DNA from 4 places in the Micromonospora sp. WMMA1998 genome. Region 1 is predicted to be linked to each of the others. Evidence: riboswitches for the same ligand, from Rfam matches in the RefSeq annotation. Region 1 holds a riboswitch; each other region holds the start of a gene.

The links. A riboswitch is a leader RNA that binds a small molecule or an ion and turns the genes downstream of it on or off. The one in region 1 is predicted to bind cyclic di-AMP.
Region 2: linked by a shared signal. The riboswitch ahead of O7600_RS19025 (NlpC/P60 family protein) and the one ahead of O7600_RS21570 (hypothetical protein) in region 1 are both predicted to bind cyclic di-AMP.
Region 3: linked by a shared signal. The riboswitch ahead of O7600_RS10945 (hypothetical protein) and the one ahead of O7600_RS21570 (hypothetical protein) in region 1 are both predicted to bind cyclic di-AMP.
Region 4: linked by a shared signal. The riboswitch ahead of O7600_RS04745 (transglycosylase family protein) and the one ahead of O7600_RS21570 (hypothetical protein) in region 1 are both predicted to bind cyclic di-AMP.

What each region holds. Positions count from the first base shown of each region.
Region 1 is NZ_CP114911.1:4,678,998-4,682,523, reverse strand. Features, by position in the region: gene O7600_RS21580 (metal-sensitive transcriptional regulator) at 1-120, shown strand, start outside; gene O7600_RS21575 (YibE/F family protein) at 277-1,566, shown strand; cyclic di-AMP (ydaO/yuaA leader) riboswitch at 1,721-1,851, shown strand; gene O7600_RS21570 (hypothetical protein) at 1,856-2,881, shown strand; gene O7600_RS21565 (carbonic anhydrase) at 2,940-3,526, opposite strand, start outside.
Region 2 is NZ_CP114911.1:4,194,589-4,198,114, forward strand. Features, by position in the region: gene O7600_RS19020 (N-acetylmuramoyl-L-alanine amidase) at 1-1,400, opposite strand, end outside; cyclic di-AMP (ydaO/yuaA leader) riboswitch at 1,622-1,759, shown strand; gene O7600_RS19025 (NlpC/P60 family protein) at 1,773-2,807, shown strand; one part of gene O7600_RS19030 (IS5 family transposase) at 2,870-3,333, opposite strand; one part of gene O7600_RS19030 (IS5 family transposase) at 3,333-3,526, opposite strand, start outside.
Region 3 is NZ_CP114911.1:2,507,589-2,511,114, reverse strand. Features, by position in the region: gene O7600_RS10950 (hypothetical protein) at 1-55, opposite strand, end outside; gene O7600_RS10945 (hypothetical protein) at 135-1,208, opposite strand; cyclic di-AMP (ydaO/yuaA leader) riboswitch at 1,213-1,343, opposite strand; gene O7600_RS10940 (cation diffusion facilitator family transporter) at 1,487-2,401, opposite strand; gene O7600_RS10935 (AAA family ATPase) at 2,478-3,526, opposite strand, start outside.
Region 4 is NZ_CP114911.1:1,132,155-1,135,680, reverse strand. Features, by position in the region: gene O7600_RS04750 (LLM class flavin-dependent oxidoreductase) at 1-1,339, opposite strand, end outside; cyclic di-AMP (ydaO/yuaA leader) riboswitch at 1,556-1,721, shown strand; gene O7600_RS04745 (transglycosylase family protein) at 1,725-2,345, shown strand; gene O7600_RS04740 (YbaB/EbfC family nucleoid-associated protein) at 2,517-2,963, shown strand; gene O7600_RS04735 (M4 family metallopeptidase) at 3,030-3,526, opposite strand, start outside.

The DNA of each region.
Region 1 (3,526 bases):
CTGGGCCTGCTGGACGGGCACGCCCGGCACTGCATGCACGAGGGGGCCGCCGAGGGCCGGGCCGACGAGATGGCGTCCGAGATGATGGCCGCCGTCGGCCGCCTGATGAAGCGCGGCTGACCGGCCTGGCCTGATCCGGCGTCCACCGGCGGCGCGGGCCGCCCTGGCTACCATGGCCGGGCGACGACCCGGGCGTGATCCCACGCGTCCGCGCCGGTCCCGGTGACCCGACCGGTCCGGTGACCCGGTTCCGCCGCGACCGTTGGGAGAGACGCCGTGGGCGCCGATCACACCCGTCCCGCAGCCGCCGCGCCGCCGGGCGTACGCCGGCTCCTGATCGCCACCGTGGTGCCGCTCTTCGTGCTCACCGTGATCGCGGCGCTGCTGCTCTGGCCCCGGGCGGACCGCGACCCGGTGGACGGCGGCGCGGACGTGCCGCGCTACCACGGCACGGTGACCCGGGTGGTGACCGAGCCCTGCCCGCCGACGCCCGAGTCGCCCGAGGGCGACACCGGCGGCCCCTGCGGCACCGTGACCGTCGCCGCCGAGCAGGGGCCGGACGCGGGCCGGCAGGTCGAGACGCCGGTCCCCACCGGACCCGGCGCTCCCCGGGTCTCGGTCGGTGACGAGGTGGTCCTGGTCGAGCTGGTCGACCCGGCCGACCCGTCGGTGAAGACCTACAACATCGCCGAGCACCAGCGCGGTACGCCGCTGATCTGGCTGGTGGCGCTCTTCGCCGCCGCGATCGTGGCGTTCGGCCGCTGGCGCGGGCTGGCCGCGCTCGGCGGGCTGGTGGCCAGCTTCGCCATCCTGCTCGGTTTCGTGCTCCCCGGCATCGGCGCCGGGCAGTCGCCGCTGCTGGTGGCGATCGTCGGCGCCGCACTGATCATGTTCGTGGTGCTCTACCTGACCCACGGGATCACCGCGCAGACGTCGGTGGCGGTGCTCGGCACGCTCGGCAGCCTGGTGATCACCGGAGTGCTGGGCACGGCAGCCACCGCCGCCACCCACCTGACCGGCTTCGGCAGTGAGGACGCCACCACGCTGTCGATGTTCCAGGGTGACGTGGACCTGCACGGACTGCTGCTGGCCGGCATCATCATCGGCTCGCTCGGCGTGCTGGACGACGTCACCGTCACCCAGGCGGCCACCGTCACCGAGCTGGCGCACGCCAACCCGGGGCTGTCCCGACGACAGCTCTACCGGGCGGCCACCCGGGTGGGCCGGGCGCACATCGCGTCCACCGTCAACACCATCGTGCTGGCGTACGCGGGCGCCTCGCTGCCGCTGCTGCTCCTGCTGGTCGCCGACTCCCGCCCGGTGGGTCAGCTGCTCACCAGCGAGTTCCTCGCCCAGGAGATCGTCCGCAGCGCGGTGGCCACGCTCGGCCTGATCGCCGCCGTACCGCTGACCACCGCGCTGGCCGCGGTCGTGACCACCGCCGGCCGCGCCGCGCGGGCCGCCGGACCCGCGACGCCCCGGCCGCCGTCGCCCCGGGAGGACGCGTGGGAGGCGCTCGGCGAGGGGCGGTCCGGCGGGGGCAGGAGCACGGAGGCCGCATGGTGACACTCCGCAGCGTGACGGCCGATTCCAAACGCGATGCTGGTCACGCTGGGCGGTGGCGAATTCTCGCGATTGGTCGGCTTCCGGACGTAGATCCCCGGGAGTGGTCTCGGGTAACCTCGCTGCCGGTCACCGCCGAAGGCGCGCACCGGCGCCTGCGGTGCCGCCGCCCAATCGCCTCCGGGCGAGCCGGGGAACCAGGTACATGGGGTGAATCCGCGCCAGCGGTAGGGACCACTTCCGTCCCGAACCCGTCAGCTAACCCGGTCGGCGGTCGACGGAAGGGAACACTGTGACGGCACCCCTGCGCCGCTGGCTGACACCCGTGGTGGCCGTGCTCGCCGCTCTCGCCGTGCTGGCCGGGCCGACGCCGGCCTCGGCGGCCCCCGGCACCGCCGCCCCGAACCCCTCGGGCCACTCGGAGGACGACGACCCACCGCTGATCAGCGAGGCCGTCACCGCCGCCAACCGCGCCTACCTCCAGGCCAAGTCGAAGTTGGACACGTCCCGCAAGCGGCAGCTCCAGCTCGCGCTGGAGGTGAAGGCGGCGCAGAACCAGCTCGACGCGCTCAGCCCGCAGGTGAGCGAGATCGCGGCACAGTCCTACCGGACCGGTCGCGTCGGCGCCATGGCGATGCTGCTGGAGAGCGACTCCCCCGACTCGTTCGTGCGCCGGGCCAGCGCCCTCGACGAGCTGAACCTGTTCAACGCGCAGCGACTCGCCGCCATCAACGAGGTGAAGGGCCGCGCCGAGCGGGCCAAGATCGCGCTCGACGCCGAGGTGCGGGAGCAGGAGAAGCAGGCGAACGCGATGGCCCGCGAGAAGGCCGAGGCGCAGAAGGCGCTGAAGCTGGTCGGCGGGCTGGACTTCACCGGTGGCCTGGTCTCGGCCACCTCGAAGGTTGCCGAGATCGGCCCCGGCCGCACCGCCGACGGCGGGTGGAAGTCGGAGTCGTGCAGCGAGAACGACCCGACCACCTCGGGCTGCGTCACGCCGCGCACCCTGCACGCGTACAAGGAGGTCAAGCGCGCCGGGTTCAACCGCTTCGTGGGCTGCTACCGCCCCGGCGGGCCGTGGGAGCACCCCAAGGGCAAGGCGTGCGACTGGTCGTTGCAGAACAGCGGCTTCGCACCGTGGCACAACAACGACACCCGCCGGTACGGCAACGAGGTGGCCGCCTTCCTCATCCGCAACGCCGACCGGCTGGGCATCTACTACGTGATCTGGAACCGGCAGATCTGGTTCCCGGCGACCGGCTGGAGTTCCTACAGCGGGCCCTCCAACCACACCGATCACGTGCACATGTCGCTGCTCTGACGCGCGCGTACGACGATAGGGGCCGCCCACGGGCGGCCCCTATCGTATCCGTTCCCGGTCAGCCGGCGAGCGCCGCGTCCGCCGACGCGGCCGGCGCCGGCAGCGGGGCCGGGGACTGCGCCACCGTCCGGACCTCGCCGCCACTGAGCCGGTACGACATGCCGACCACCGCGCAGGCCCCGCCGGCCACCTTCGCGGCGAGCACCGAGGAGCGGGCCAGCAGGGTCTCCACCGTCTGGGCGATGTGCACGTCGATGATGCCGTCGAGGTCCTCGACTCCCTGCCGGCCGGCCCGGAGCAGGCTGGGTGAGACGGCGTCCACCACCGCGCCCAGGTGCCCGGCCGGGGCGGAGCCGGTGCGGACCGCCTCACGGGCCGCCTGGACCGCGCCGCACGAGTCGTGGCCGAGCACCACCACGAGCGGCGTGCCGAGCACGGTGACGGCGTACTCCACGCTGCCCAGCACCTCCGGGCCGGCGGTGTGGCCGGCCGTGCGCACCACGAAGAGGTCACCGAGGCCGCGGTCGAAGATGATCTCGGCGGCGAGTCGCGAGTCGGAGCACCCGACGATCACCGCGAACGGATGCTGGCCGTCGGCGACCGCCGCCCGGTGCCCGGCGTCCTGGTTCGGGTGCTGGGGCACAC
Region 2 (3,526 bases), 480 kb from region 1:
CAGCCGACGAACGCCGGCCGGTTGGTGGCGAAGTCCGGGTCGATGGTGACCAGCCCGGTGCGGGCCGTGCCGGTGCTCCGGAACGGCGCCTTCATCAGGTCGAAGTAGTGCGACCAGTCCCAGTAGGGGCCCGGGTCCCAGTGCATGCCCTTGACCGTGCCGGCGACGGTGCCGGGCACGTTGTCGTGCCCGATGATGTGCTGCCGGTCCAGCGGGATGCCGAACTTCAGCGCGAGGTGGCGGACCAGCTTGGCCGAGGCCCGGTACATCGCCTCGGTGTACCAGGTGCCCTGGCCGGCGAAGCCCTCGTGCTCCAGGCCGATGGACTTGGCGTTGACGTACCAGTTGCCGGCGTGCCAGCCCACGTCCTTGGCCTTGATGTGCTGGGCGACGTAGCCGTCCACCGAGCGCAGCGTGTAGTGCCAGCCCAGGTAGTCGGCCCGCTTGACCAGGTCGACGCTGGGGGCGAAGTAGCCCTCGGTGTCGTGGATGACGATGTATTCGATCTTCTGCTGCTTCGGCCGGTTGCCCAGGTCGTGGTTGCCGTAGTCACCCGGGTCGGCGCTGAGCTGCTCGTACGGGGCGGGGATCCACTCGCAGGCCAGCCGGACCGGGCACTCCACGCCGTCCGGCCGCTGCGCGTGGCGCAGGCCGAGCCGGGCCAGCCGGGACCGGTCCGGGCGCGCGGTGGTGGCGGCCAGCGTGACCCGCTGCCCGTCGTCGGTGGTCCGGGTCGCGCCCTGGCCGAGTTGGTCGTAGACCTCGTCGGCGAAGGCCGCCGCCGCGTCGGCGGTGTCCGCGCCGGAGTAGCGGGCGACCGCGCCGTACCAGGCCGCCGCGTCGGTGCCGGCGCCGACCGGCCCGCCCAGGGCCTTCTGGTACGACGCGAGCAGCGCCGCGCCGCCGCGGATGTTCGCCGCCGGGTCGGTGCGCAGCGTCTGCGCGTCGAGCCCGGTGAGCGTCGCGGCGGCGTCGATCGTCTGCAGCGAGGCGGGGGGCAGCGGGGTCTCCCGGGCCGGCGCGGCGGCGGTGGCCGGGTCGAGGGTGAGCGGGCGGGAGTCGTCGCCGCGCGGGTCCTCGTCCTCGTCGACGTGGGCGCTGCCCGGGGTGGCGAGGACGTGCGCGGCGTCGGTCAGGTGCATCGGGCCGTAGCCGCCGCTGGTGCTGGGTTGGCCGGGGTGGGTGTCCCAGCGGGACTCGAGATAGGAGACGCCGAGCAGCACGTTCGGCGGCACGCCGTACTCGGTGGCCGCGGCGGCGTACTGCCGCTGCCTGTCGGTGGCGGGTCCGGCCGTCTCCGGCGCGGCGGTCACCGGGCCGGTGACGGCCAGCGCGGTGGCGGTCGCCACGGCGGCGGCCAGCAGTATCCGTCCGCCCGACGGTGGGGTGGAGAGGTGCATCGAACCTCCTGGACAGGGATGGGGGTCACTGCGTTCCCACCCTCACTCCGCACACCCGCGAGGGTCAATACCTTTCCAGCAGGTAATCCTTGATGAAAGAAAACTTCATCCCCGGCTTCGGTACGGAGTGTCACGGCGTCCCGAGTTGCGGATCGATAACGACGGCTCCTACTCTGGTCAATCGTCGGCCGCCAGTCTCACCGTCCAACCCGGTCGGTGACGGTCCGACACCGCCGAGTCGCCCACGGGCGAGCCGGGGAACCAGGTACCTGGGGTGAATCCGCAGCTCCGCTGCGGTAGGGCGGCTCCCTTCCCGCCCGAATCCGTCAGCTAACCCGGTAGGCGGTCAGGAAGAAGGAGTACGGACGCCCGGTGGCACTCCATGCCCCGCGGCCGTCGTCGAGCCGGTCGGTCGACCGGCACGTCGTCGCGCCGCGTTCCCGCTGGTCCCGCTTCACCACCGCCCTCGCCGCCCTGGTCGGCACCGCCGTCGTCCTGACCGGCGGCGCCACGGCGGCCCACGCCGAACCCTCGGTCGCCGAGATCGAGGCCCAGATCGACCGCGACTGGAACAAGCTCGAACCGGTCATCGAACAGGTCAACGCCGTACGCGAGCAGCTCGCGGTGCGGCGCAAGCAGGCCGACGCGCTCGGCCGGCAGATCGCCCCGCTCCAGGCGCGGGTGGACGCGGCGTTGGGCCAGGTCGGCGGGCTCGCCGCCGACGCGTACAAGGGCGACAACCTCTCCACCGTCAACGCCCTGCTGGGCAGTCGCTCGCCGGGCGACCTGGTCAGCGGCCTGGAACTGCTCGACCGCTTCGCGCACCACCAGCAGGAGCAGGTGCGTACCGTCGCCGCGCTGCGCGACGAGCTGGCCGCCAAGAAGCGGCCGCTGGACCAGATGGTCGCCGACCTGAGTCGGACCGAGGCGCAGCTCGCCGCGAAGAAGAAGCAGATCGACGGCGAGATCGCCCGGCTGCAGAAGCTACGTCTGAAGGTCTACGGCAACGGCGGCGGCGGCCCGCTGCGCCCGGCGCCCTGCCCGTCCGGCTACCCCGGCGGCGCCGCCGGGGTCGCGGTCAAGTTCGCCTGCGCCCAGATCGGCAAGATCTACGTCTGGGGGGCGGCCGGCCCGGACCACTTCGACTGCTCCGGCCTGACCATGGCCGCGTGGGCGAAGGCCGGGGTCTCGCTGCCGCACAACGCCCGCCAGCAGCACGACGTGACGAAGCGGGTCAGCCGGGCCGAGCTGCGCGCCGGTGACCTGGTCTTCTACTACGGCGACCTGCACCACGTGGGCATGTACGTGGGCGACGGCTGGGTGGTGCACGCCTCCCAGTCCGGCAAGCCGATCACCATGAAGCGCGTCGACGACGGCGACATCAACAGCTACGGCCGCCCCGCCTGAGGTGTAAGGAAGGGCCCCCTCTTAACGCATTCTGCATAGGAGGGGGCCCCTCTTAAGAACTCCTAACTCTGGGTGCGTTGGAGTTGGCGCCAGCAGATGAGGGAGCAGGCGAGGCTGAGGAATGCCTGGTGGATGTCGTCGCGGATTTCCCAGCGGATGCGTAGGCGGCGGAACCAGTGCAGCCAGGCGATGGTGCGTTCGACGACCCACCGTTGGGTTCCCAGGCCGGAGCCGTGAGGTGTGCCGCGCCGGGCGATGACGGGGGTGACGCCGCGGGCGCGCACTTGTTGGCGGTGGCTGTCGTAGTCGTAGCCCCGATCGGCGTAGAGCCGGTCGGGGCGCCGCCGTGGTGGGCCAGGCTTGCCGCCGATCGCGGGGATGGCATCGAGCAGGGCGGTGGTCTGGGTGGAGTCGTGTCGGTTGCCGCCGGTCAGCGTGACCGCGAGGGGGATTCCGCCGGCGTCGGTGATGACGTGGTGCTTCGAGCCAGGCTTGCGGCGGTCGACCGGGCTCGGACCGGTTTTGGGCCGCCCTTGAGCGCCCGGATGTGGGAGCCGTCGATCACCGCCCTGGACATGTCCAACTGGCCCGCGCCGCGCAGTCTGGCCAGCAGCACCTCATGCAGCCGCTGCCACACCCCGGCGTCATTCCAGTCCCGCAACCTGCGCCAGCAGGTCATCCCCGACCCGAACCCGAGTTCCTGGGGCAGGTACTCCCAC
Region 3 (3,526 bases), 2.2 Mb from region 1:
TGACCAGGTGCGCGGTGAGCAGCGCCTTGCGTCCGCCGGGGGAGAGTCGTCTCATGCCACCGATCGTCGGCCGTCGCGCGGCCCACGTCGTGGGCCGCGCGACGACACCCGGGGTACGTCGGGGAGCGTAGTGCTCAGTAGACCGACAGGTGCACGTGGTTGGTGTGGTCGCTGGACGGGTCGCCGTTGCCGCCGCTGTACGACTTCCAGCCGCTGCTGGGCAGCCAGATCTGCTTGAACCAGATCACGTAGAGCACGGCGAGCGGGTCGGCGTTGCGCACGAAGTACGCGGCCAGGTTGTTGCCGTACGTCCTGTCGCCGCCGCTGGCCACCCCGCCGAAGCCGTTCTTCTGGGCGGCGAAGTCGCAGGCGCGTCCCTTCGGGTGCTCGCCGGAGCCGCTGGGCCGGTGGCAGGAGACGTACCGGGTGAAGCCGGCGGCCTTGGCCTGGTTGAGCGCGTGCAGGGTGCGCGGGGTGATGCAGCCGTCGGCCGGCGTCGGGTCGTTGACGCTGCACGACTCCGCCGGCCAGGAGCCGTCGGAGTTGCGCTTGGCCGGCGTCGCGTTCGCCGTCGAGGTGCCCCGGACGCCGCCGCTGCCGGCGGACGGCCGGTCGTTCGCCACCTCCAGCGCCCGCTCGGCCTGCTGCTTGCGCTTGGCCATCACCGTGACCTGCTTGCGCTGCTCCCGGATCTCGCCGTCGAGCGCCGCGCGGGTCCGGGTCGCCTCGTCCCGGGTGGTGATGAGGTCGCGTAGCGTCCGGTCCTCGTGCGCGGCGACCTGCTCCAGCGCGGCCGCCCGGTCCATGAAGCCCTCCGGGCTGCTGCTGCCGAGCAGGGCCGCGGCGGTGCCCATCCGGCCGGTGCGGTACGCCACCTCGGCGATCTCGCCGACCTTGGCGTCGCGTACGGCCAGCTCGGCGCCGACCGCGTCGAGTCGCTCGGTGAGCTGCTTCTGCCGGGCCACCGACCGGCTCAGCGCGGCCTTGGCCTCCAGCCAGCCCTTGCTGGCCGCGTCGAGTTGGGCGCGCAGTTCCGGCGTGCCGCCCTCGTCGTCGCCGCCGGGGGCGGCGAGCAGGCCGGTCGGGGCGGCTGACCACGTCGCCGCGGCGGGGGTGGCCGGCACGGTCACGACGCCGAGGGTCAGCATCGCGGCGAGCAGGGCCGCCATCCGGGCGGCCGTCCGTCGTACAGGTGCCACTGGGGGCATTCACATGTCCTTCCGTCAACCGCCGACCGGGTTAGCTGACGGGTTCGGGACGGAAGATCCCTACCGCTGACGCGGATGCACCCCACGTACGTGGTTCCCCGGCTCGCCCTGCGGGCGATTAGGCGACGGCCGCTCCACCGGCGCCGGGGTGGCACCCGCGGTGTGGCCGCGACCGAGCCTACCGGCGCTGCCCGGGGCCGGCTCCGTCGCCCGGAGCGGTGATCCCGGCAAAGCCGGCATTACGCCACAATAGCGGCCGAGATTTAAGTTTGCCCTAATTACCACTCGGTCGGGCCGCACGCTCCGGTCGACGCTCCGGGTTCGATCTGCAACGTGGCGTGATCGATCGAGAAGTCCTCGTGCAGGGCGGCGCGGGCGGCGGCCAGCACCGTGGCGACCTCGGCGCCGGGATCGGTGGTCAGGTGCGCCGAGGCCACCTCCATGCCCGAGGTGAGCGTCCAGACGTGCAGGTCGTGCACCTCCGCCACGCCCGGCACAGCGGCCAGCCGGTCGTGCACCGCGGTCACCTGGAGGTGTTCCGGCGCGGCCTGCACCAGGATGCGTACCGCCGCCCGGCCGAGCCGCCAGGTGCGGGGCAGGATGAACAGACCGATCGCCACGGCCACCAGCGGGTCGGCCCACCACCAGTCGGTGACCGCGATGACCAGCGCGGCGCCGATCACCCCGAGCGAGCCGAGCAGGTCGCCGAGCACCTCCAGGTACGCGCCGCGCAGGTTGATGCTCTCCTGCGCCCCGGCGCGCAGCAGCGCGAAGGCGCCGACATTGGCGAGCAGGCCGAGCACCGCCACCACGAGCATCGGGCCGGCCAGCACCTCCGGCGGGTCACCGAACCGGCGTACCGCCTCGACCAGGACGTAGACCGCGACCGCGCCGAGCAGCACCGCGTTCGCCAGCGCCGCGAGGACCTCCAGCCGGTAGAGGCCGAACGTGCGCTGCGGATCGGTGGTGGCGCGCCGGGTGGCGGTGATCGCGGCCAGCGCCATGCCGATGCCGAGCACGTCGGTGAACATGTGCCCGGCGTCGGAGAGCAGCGCCAGCGAACCGGTCGCGAAGGCGGCCACCGCCTCGACCAGCATGAGGGCGGTGAGCAGCGCGAACGCCGCCCAGAGCCGGCCCCGGTGACGGTGCGCCGCGTTGGTCACCGCACCGCTGTGGTCATGACCTGCGCCCACGCACACACCCTTCCCTCCCGCACCCCGGCCAGGCCTAATGTATGTTCACATCGCTATGTGTGCAAGTGAGGGTGGGTCACCCGGTCGGGTCGAGCGTGGTGAGGCGCTGGGTGGCCCGGGACAACGCGACGTAGAGCGTGCGCACCCCCGAGCCGGGGTCGGCCCGGATCTCGCTCGGCGCGACCAGCACCACGCCGTCGTACTCCATGCCCTTGGCCTGCAGGCTGGTCACCACCTGGAGCCGGCCGGCGCCGAGGCCGTCCAGCCAACCGGCCACCTCGTCCCGGCGCGGCACCGGCGTGATCACGCCGACGGTGCCCTCCACCTCGCCCAACAGGATCCGGGCCGCCTCGACGGTGCTCGCCGGCAGCTCGGCGGCGGGCACCGTGCGCTCGACCGGCGACACGCCGGTGGAACGCACCGCGTCGGGCAGCGTCAGGTCCGGATACAGCCGGCGGATCTCCGCCGCCGCCACCGCGAAGATCTCCGCCGAGTTCCGGTAGTTGGTGGTCAGCTCGTAGCGGTGCCGGCGGCGCCGCCCCAGCGCCTGGTCGCGGGCCCGGTCCAGCTCCTGCGGGTCGCCGGTCCAGGCGGTCTGCGCCGGGTCGCCGACCACCGTCCAGGACGCCAGCCGGCCCCGGCGCCCGATCATCCGCCACTGCATCGGCGAGACGTCCTGCGACTCGTCCACCACCACGTGGGCGTAGTCGCGGTAGTCCGCCGGACGCTCCCGGGCCGCCGCCCGGGCGGCGCGCTGCCGGTCGGCGTACGTGCTCAGCTCGCGCACGCCGCCGGCCAGCTGGTACGGGTCCCGCTTCGGCTTCGCCCGCCGCACCGGAGTGCCGAGCAACGCGTCCAGCTCGTCCAGCAGGGCGATGTCGGCGACGGTCGGCCCGTCGGCGTCGAGCGTCCGGTACGCCTCGGTGAGCGACCGGATCTCGGCCGAGGAAAGGATCCCGCCGGCGTAGCGGCGCAGCCGATCCGGGCGGGCGAGCCACCCCAGCACGTGGCGCGGGTGCAACCGGGGCCACCACGCCTTGAGGAACTCCCGGAACTCCGGCCGCTCGATGATCTCGTCCTCGAACGCGGGCTGCTCCGGCAACCGGCCCACCCGCAGCGTGCGGG
Region 4 (3,526 bases), 2.9 Mb from region 1:
CCAGCCCGGCGTCGGCGCGGCGCAGGTGCGGGAAGACCGAGGCGTCCTCCAGGCCGTGGTGCTGGGTCACCACGGTGCAGTACGCCGCGCAGTACGCGCCCAGCGTCCAGTTGTTCTGCCGCAGGGTCATCTCGTTCAGCGCGGCCCGCGCGCCGCCCGGCGAGACCGCGCCCCGCGTGACCTGTTCCAGCAGGTCCCGCACCTGGGCCAGCTCCCGGCGCAGGTGGTCGTGCACGTCCACCAGATGTTGCCCCGCGGCCTGCGCGTGGGCCGGGTAGACGTGCCCGGCCGGCGCCGGCGGGGCGGTCGGACGGGTCGACTCGTCCCAGAGGCGGCGCGCGCTCAGGCGTACCCCCGGGTCGGGCGTGGGGGTGACCGCGAGGGTGGTCGGAACGCCGCCGGCGGCCTGCTCCCGCGCGACGGCGCGGGCGCCGCTGCCCGGCGTGGTGCGCTCGGCCGCGACCAGCTCCCGGACCGCCGGCGCCACCTCCTGGGCGAAGAGCTGGATGGCGCGCGGCTCGTCGCTGCCCAGGACGAAGGTGGTGATGCCGTGCTCCAGGGTGAGCCCGGCCAGGTCCTCCACCCACCGCTGCGGCGGCCCGGCCAGGAACCCCGTGGACGAGCGGGTGAAACTGCCGGTCACGTTGAGCATCCGGCGGATCTCGCCGGGGTCCCGCCCGGCGGCCCGCGCGCCCTCGTCGACCAGCGCGTTGAGCGCGGGCAGCTCGTCGGGCCCCTTCGGCAGGTAGGCCAGTGACGGCAGCCAGCCGTCCGCGGCGCGACCGACCAGGCGCAGCATGCGCGGCTTGTACGCGCCCACCCAGATGCCCACCGGATGGGCCGGCGCCGGTCCGCGCTTCGCGCCGACCACCCGGTAGTGCTCTCCGGCGACGCGGATCATCCCGCGTCGGTCGGCGCCCCAGACCTCCCGGATGACCTGGATCGCCTCGTCGAGCGCGTCGACCGCCGCGCCCGGGGAGAGCCGCCGCCCGCCGGCCGCCTCGATCGCGTCCCAGAACGCGCCCGCGCCCAGCCCCAGCTCGACCCGGCCGCCGGTGAGCAGGTCCAGGCTGGCCACGCTGCGGGCGAGCACCACCGGTTGGCGCAGCGGCAGGTTGAGCACGTTGCCGGCGAGTCCGATCCGGTCGGTGGCGGCGGCCACGTACGACATCAGCGTCCAGGTGTCCAGGAAACCCGGCTGGTAGGGGTGGTCCTGGAAGGTGACCAGGTCCAGCCCGACCTGTTCGCAGAGCGAGGCGAGGGCCACCACCTGGTCGGGCCGTCCGGCGGTGGGGGTGAGGAAGCCGCCGAAGGCCAGCTCGTCTCCGTACTCGGTCATCCGTGCCGCTCCTCGTGCGATCTTGCCGGTCCCGCCCACGGTAGCCCGGGGCCGGGGCGGCCGGGCGGGGCGTCCGGATCCGGCCCGGACGTCCCGCTACCACGTCGTCGTGTGCCGCGTGTGCGGTCGCCCGCCTGGGTGATGAACATCCCAAGAAGTGGGCGATCGTCCGAAATCGTCCCTAGCGTCGGTGGCGTCCGCAGTCGTGGACGCCACGGGCCGGTAACGCCTAATCCCGCCGCCGGCCCGGCGGTAACCGAACCTCGGCGGGAGCGGGGGACCCAACGTTCCTCGGTGCACGTCACCTCGGGGTGAAGCCGCCAGCGGCGGCCGGGCTCCTCGGCCCGAACCCGACAGCTCACCTCGTCGGCGTGGAGGAATCCCCATGGCAACTGCATACGCAGCCCGTCGTACCGCCGTCGGTGTGGTTCTGGCCGGCGCCGCGGTCCTGTTCGCTCCGGCCGTCCCGGCGAACGCCTCCGGCGTCAACTGGGACGCCGTCGCGCGGTGCGAGTCCGGCGGCAACTGGCACATCAACACCGGCAACGGCTACTACGGCGGGCTCCAGTTCTCGCGCGGCACCTGGAACGGCCACGGCGGGAAGAGGTACGCCGCCCGGGCGGACCTGGCCAGCCGGTCGGAGCAGATCGCCGTCGCCGAGCGGGTCCTGGACGGGCAGGGCATCGGCGCCTGGCCGGTCTGTGGCCGCAAGGGCGGATCCGGCTCGTCCCCGAAGAAGGCGGCCGACCGTCCCGCGCCGCGGAAGGCGGATCGTCCCGCGCCGCGCAAGGCCACCGACCGGCCCACGACGAGGTCCACCGTGGACCGAGCGGCCGGGCGGGGCGGCGCCGGCACCTACCGGGTGCGCTCCGGCGACACGCTCTCCGGCATCGCCGTCGCGGCGCACGTTGCCGGGGGTTGGCGGGCGCTGCACGAGCGCAACCGCGCCGTCGTCGGCGAGGATCCGGGCCTGATCTTCCCGGGTCAGCGACTGCGACTGCGCTGAACCGACGAACGCCCGGCCGGGGCTCCGGCCGGGCGTTCGCGGTCGCGCGACACGCCGGACGCGCGGCACCCGACCTGCTCGCTTGCGGGCGGGGCCGGCCGGTGACCGTGCTCCGTCGGTGCCGGTTGCTATGGTCACGATGCTCGGCTAAGACGTGAAGAAAGCGCGGATATGACCATCGACCCGTTCTCGGCCGCCGCGAGCCTCGACGAGCTCCTGAGCCGGACGCAGCAGGCGCTCGCGGCGATGCGGTCCCGGGCCGGCGTGCACCCCGACGGCGAGCCGGGCGAGTTGCTCCGGGCCGAGGGCGCCGCGGCCGACGGCCGCGTGCGGGCAGTCGCCGTCCAGGGTGGCCGACTGGACTCGGTCGCCGTCGACCCGGACCTGGCCGGCGAGCCGCTGGAGGTCCTCTGCGGACACGTCGTCGCCGCCGTCAACGCCGCGCTGGCCGAGCTGGACGCCCGGGTCAGCGACTCGGCCCGGGCCGACGCCGACGCCCTGGCGGCCCGACTCGGCGGCCTGCCCGACCAGGCGGAGCTGTTCAGCCGCGCGATGCACGAGGTGGCCGCGCGGATCCCGCGCGACCGCGGCGCGTCCCGGGCCGGCCGCCCGGCCTGACCGACCTGCCGACGCGACGAAGCGGCCGGCCGCCCGGAGGACGACGACCGGCCGCTCGCCCTACGGTCAGCTCAGGGTGACCGCGGTGTCGTCGACGACGAAGGACGTCTGCAGGGAGCTGTCCTCCACGCCGCTGAACGAGATGGTCGCCGTGGTGCCGGCCAGCGACGAGACGTCGAAGGACCGCTGCACGTAGCCGGTGGCCTTGTTCAGGTTCGAGTAGGTCGCCAGCGTGGTGCTGCCGGCCTTGACGGTGAGCTTGTCGTACGCGGTGGTCGTGGTCGACTCCGCGCTGTCGATGTGCAGCCAGAAGCTCAGCGTCGCGCGGCATCCGGCCGGGATCGTCACCGACTGGCTCAGGGTGTCGGTGTGCGACGAGCCGTAACCGTCGAGCCACGCCTTGTACGAGCCGCCGTGCGCGGCCTGGCCGCTGTCCGTGGTGATGACGCCGGCGGAGGCGGTCCAGTTCACGGCGCCCGACTCGAAGCCGGGGTTGGCCAGCTTGTTGCCGGAGCAGCCGCCCGACGGCGGGGTGGTCGTGGTGGTCGGCGTCGGCGTCGGGG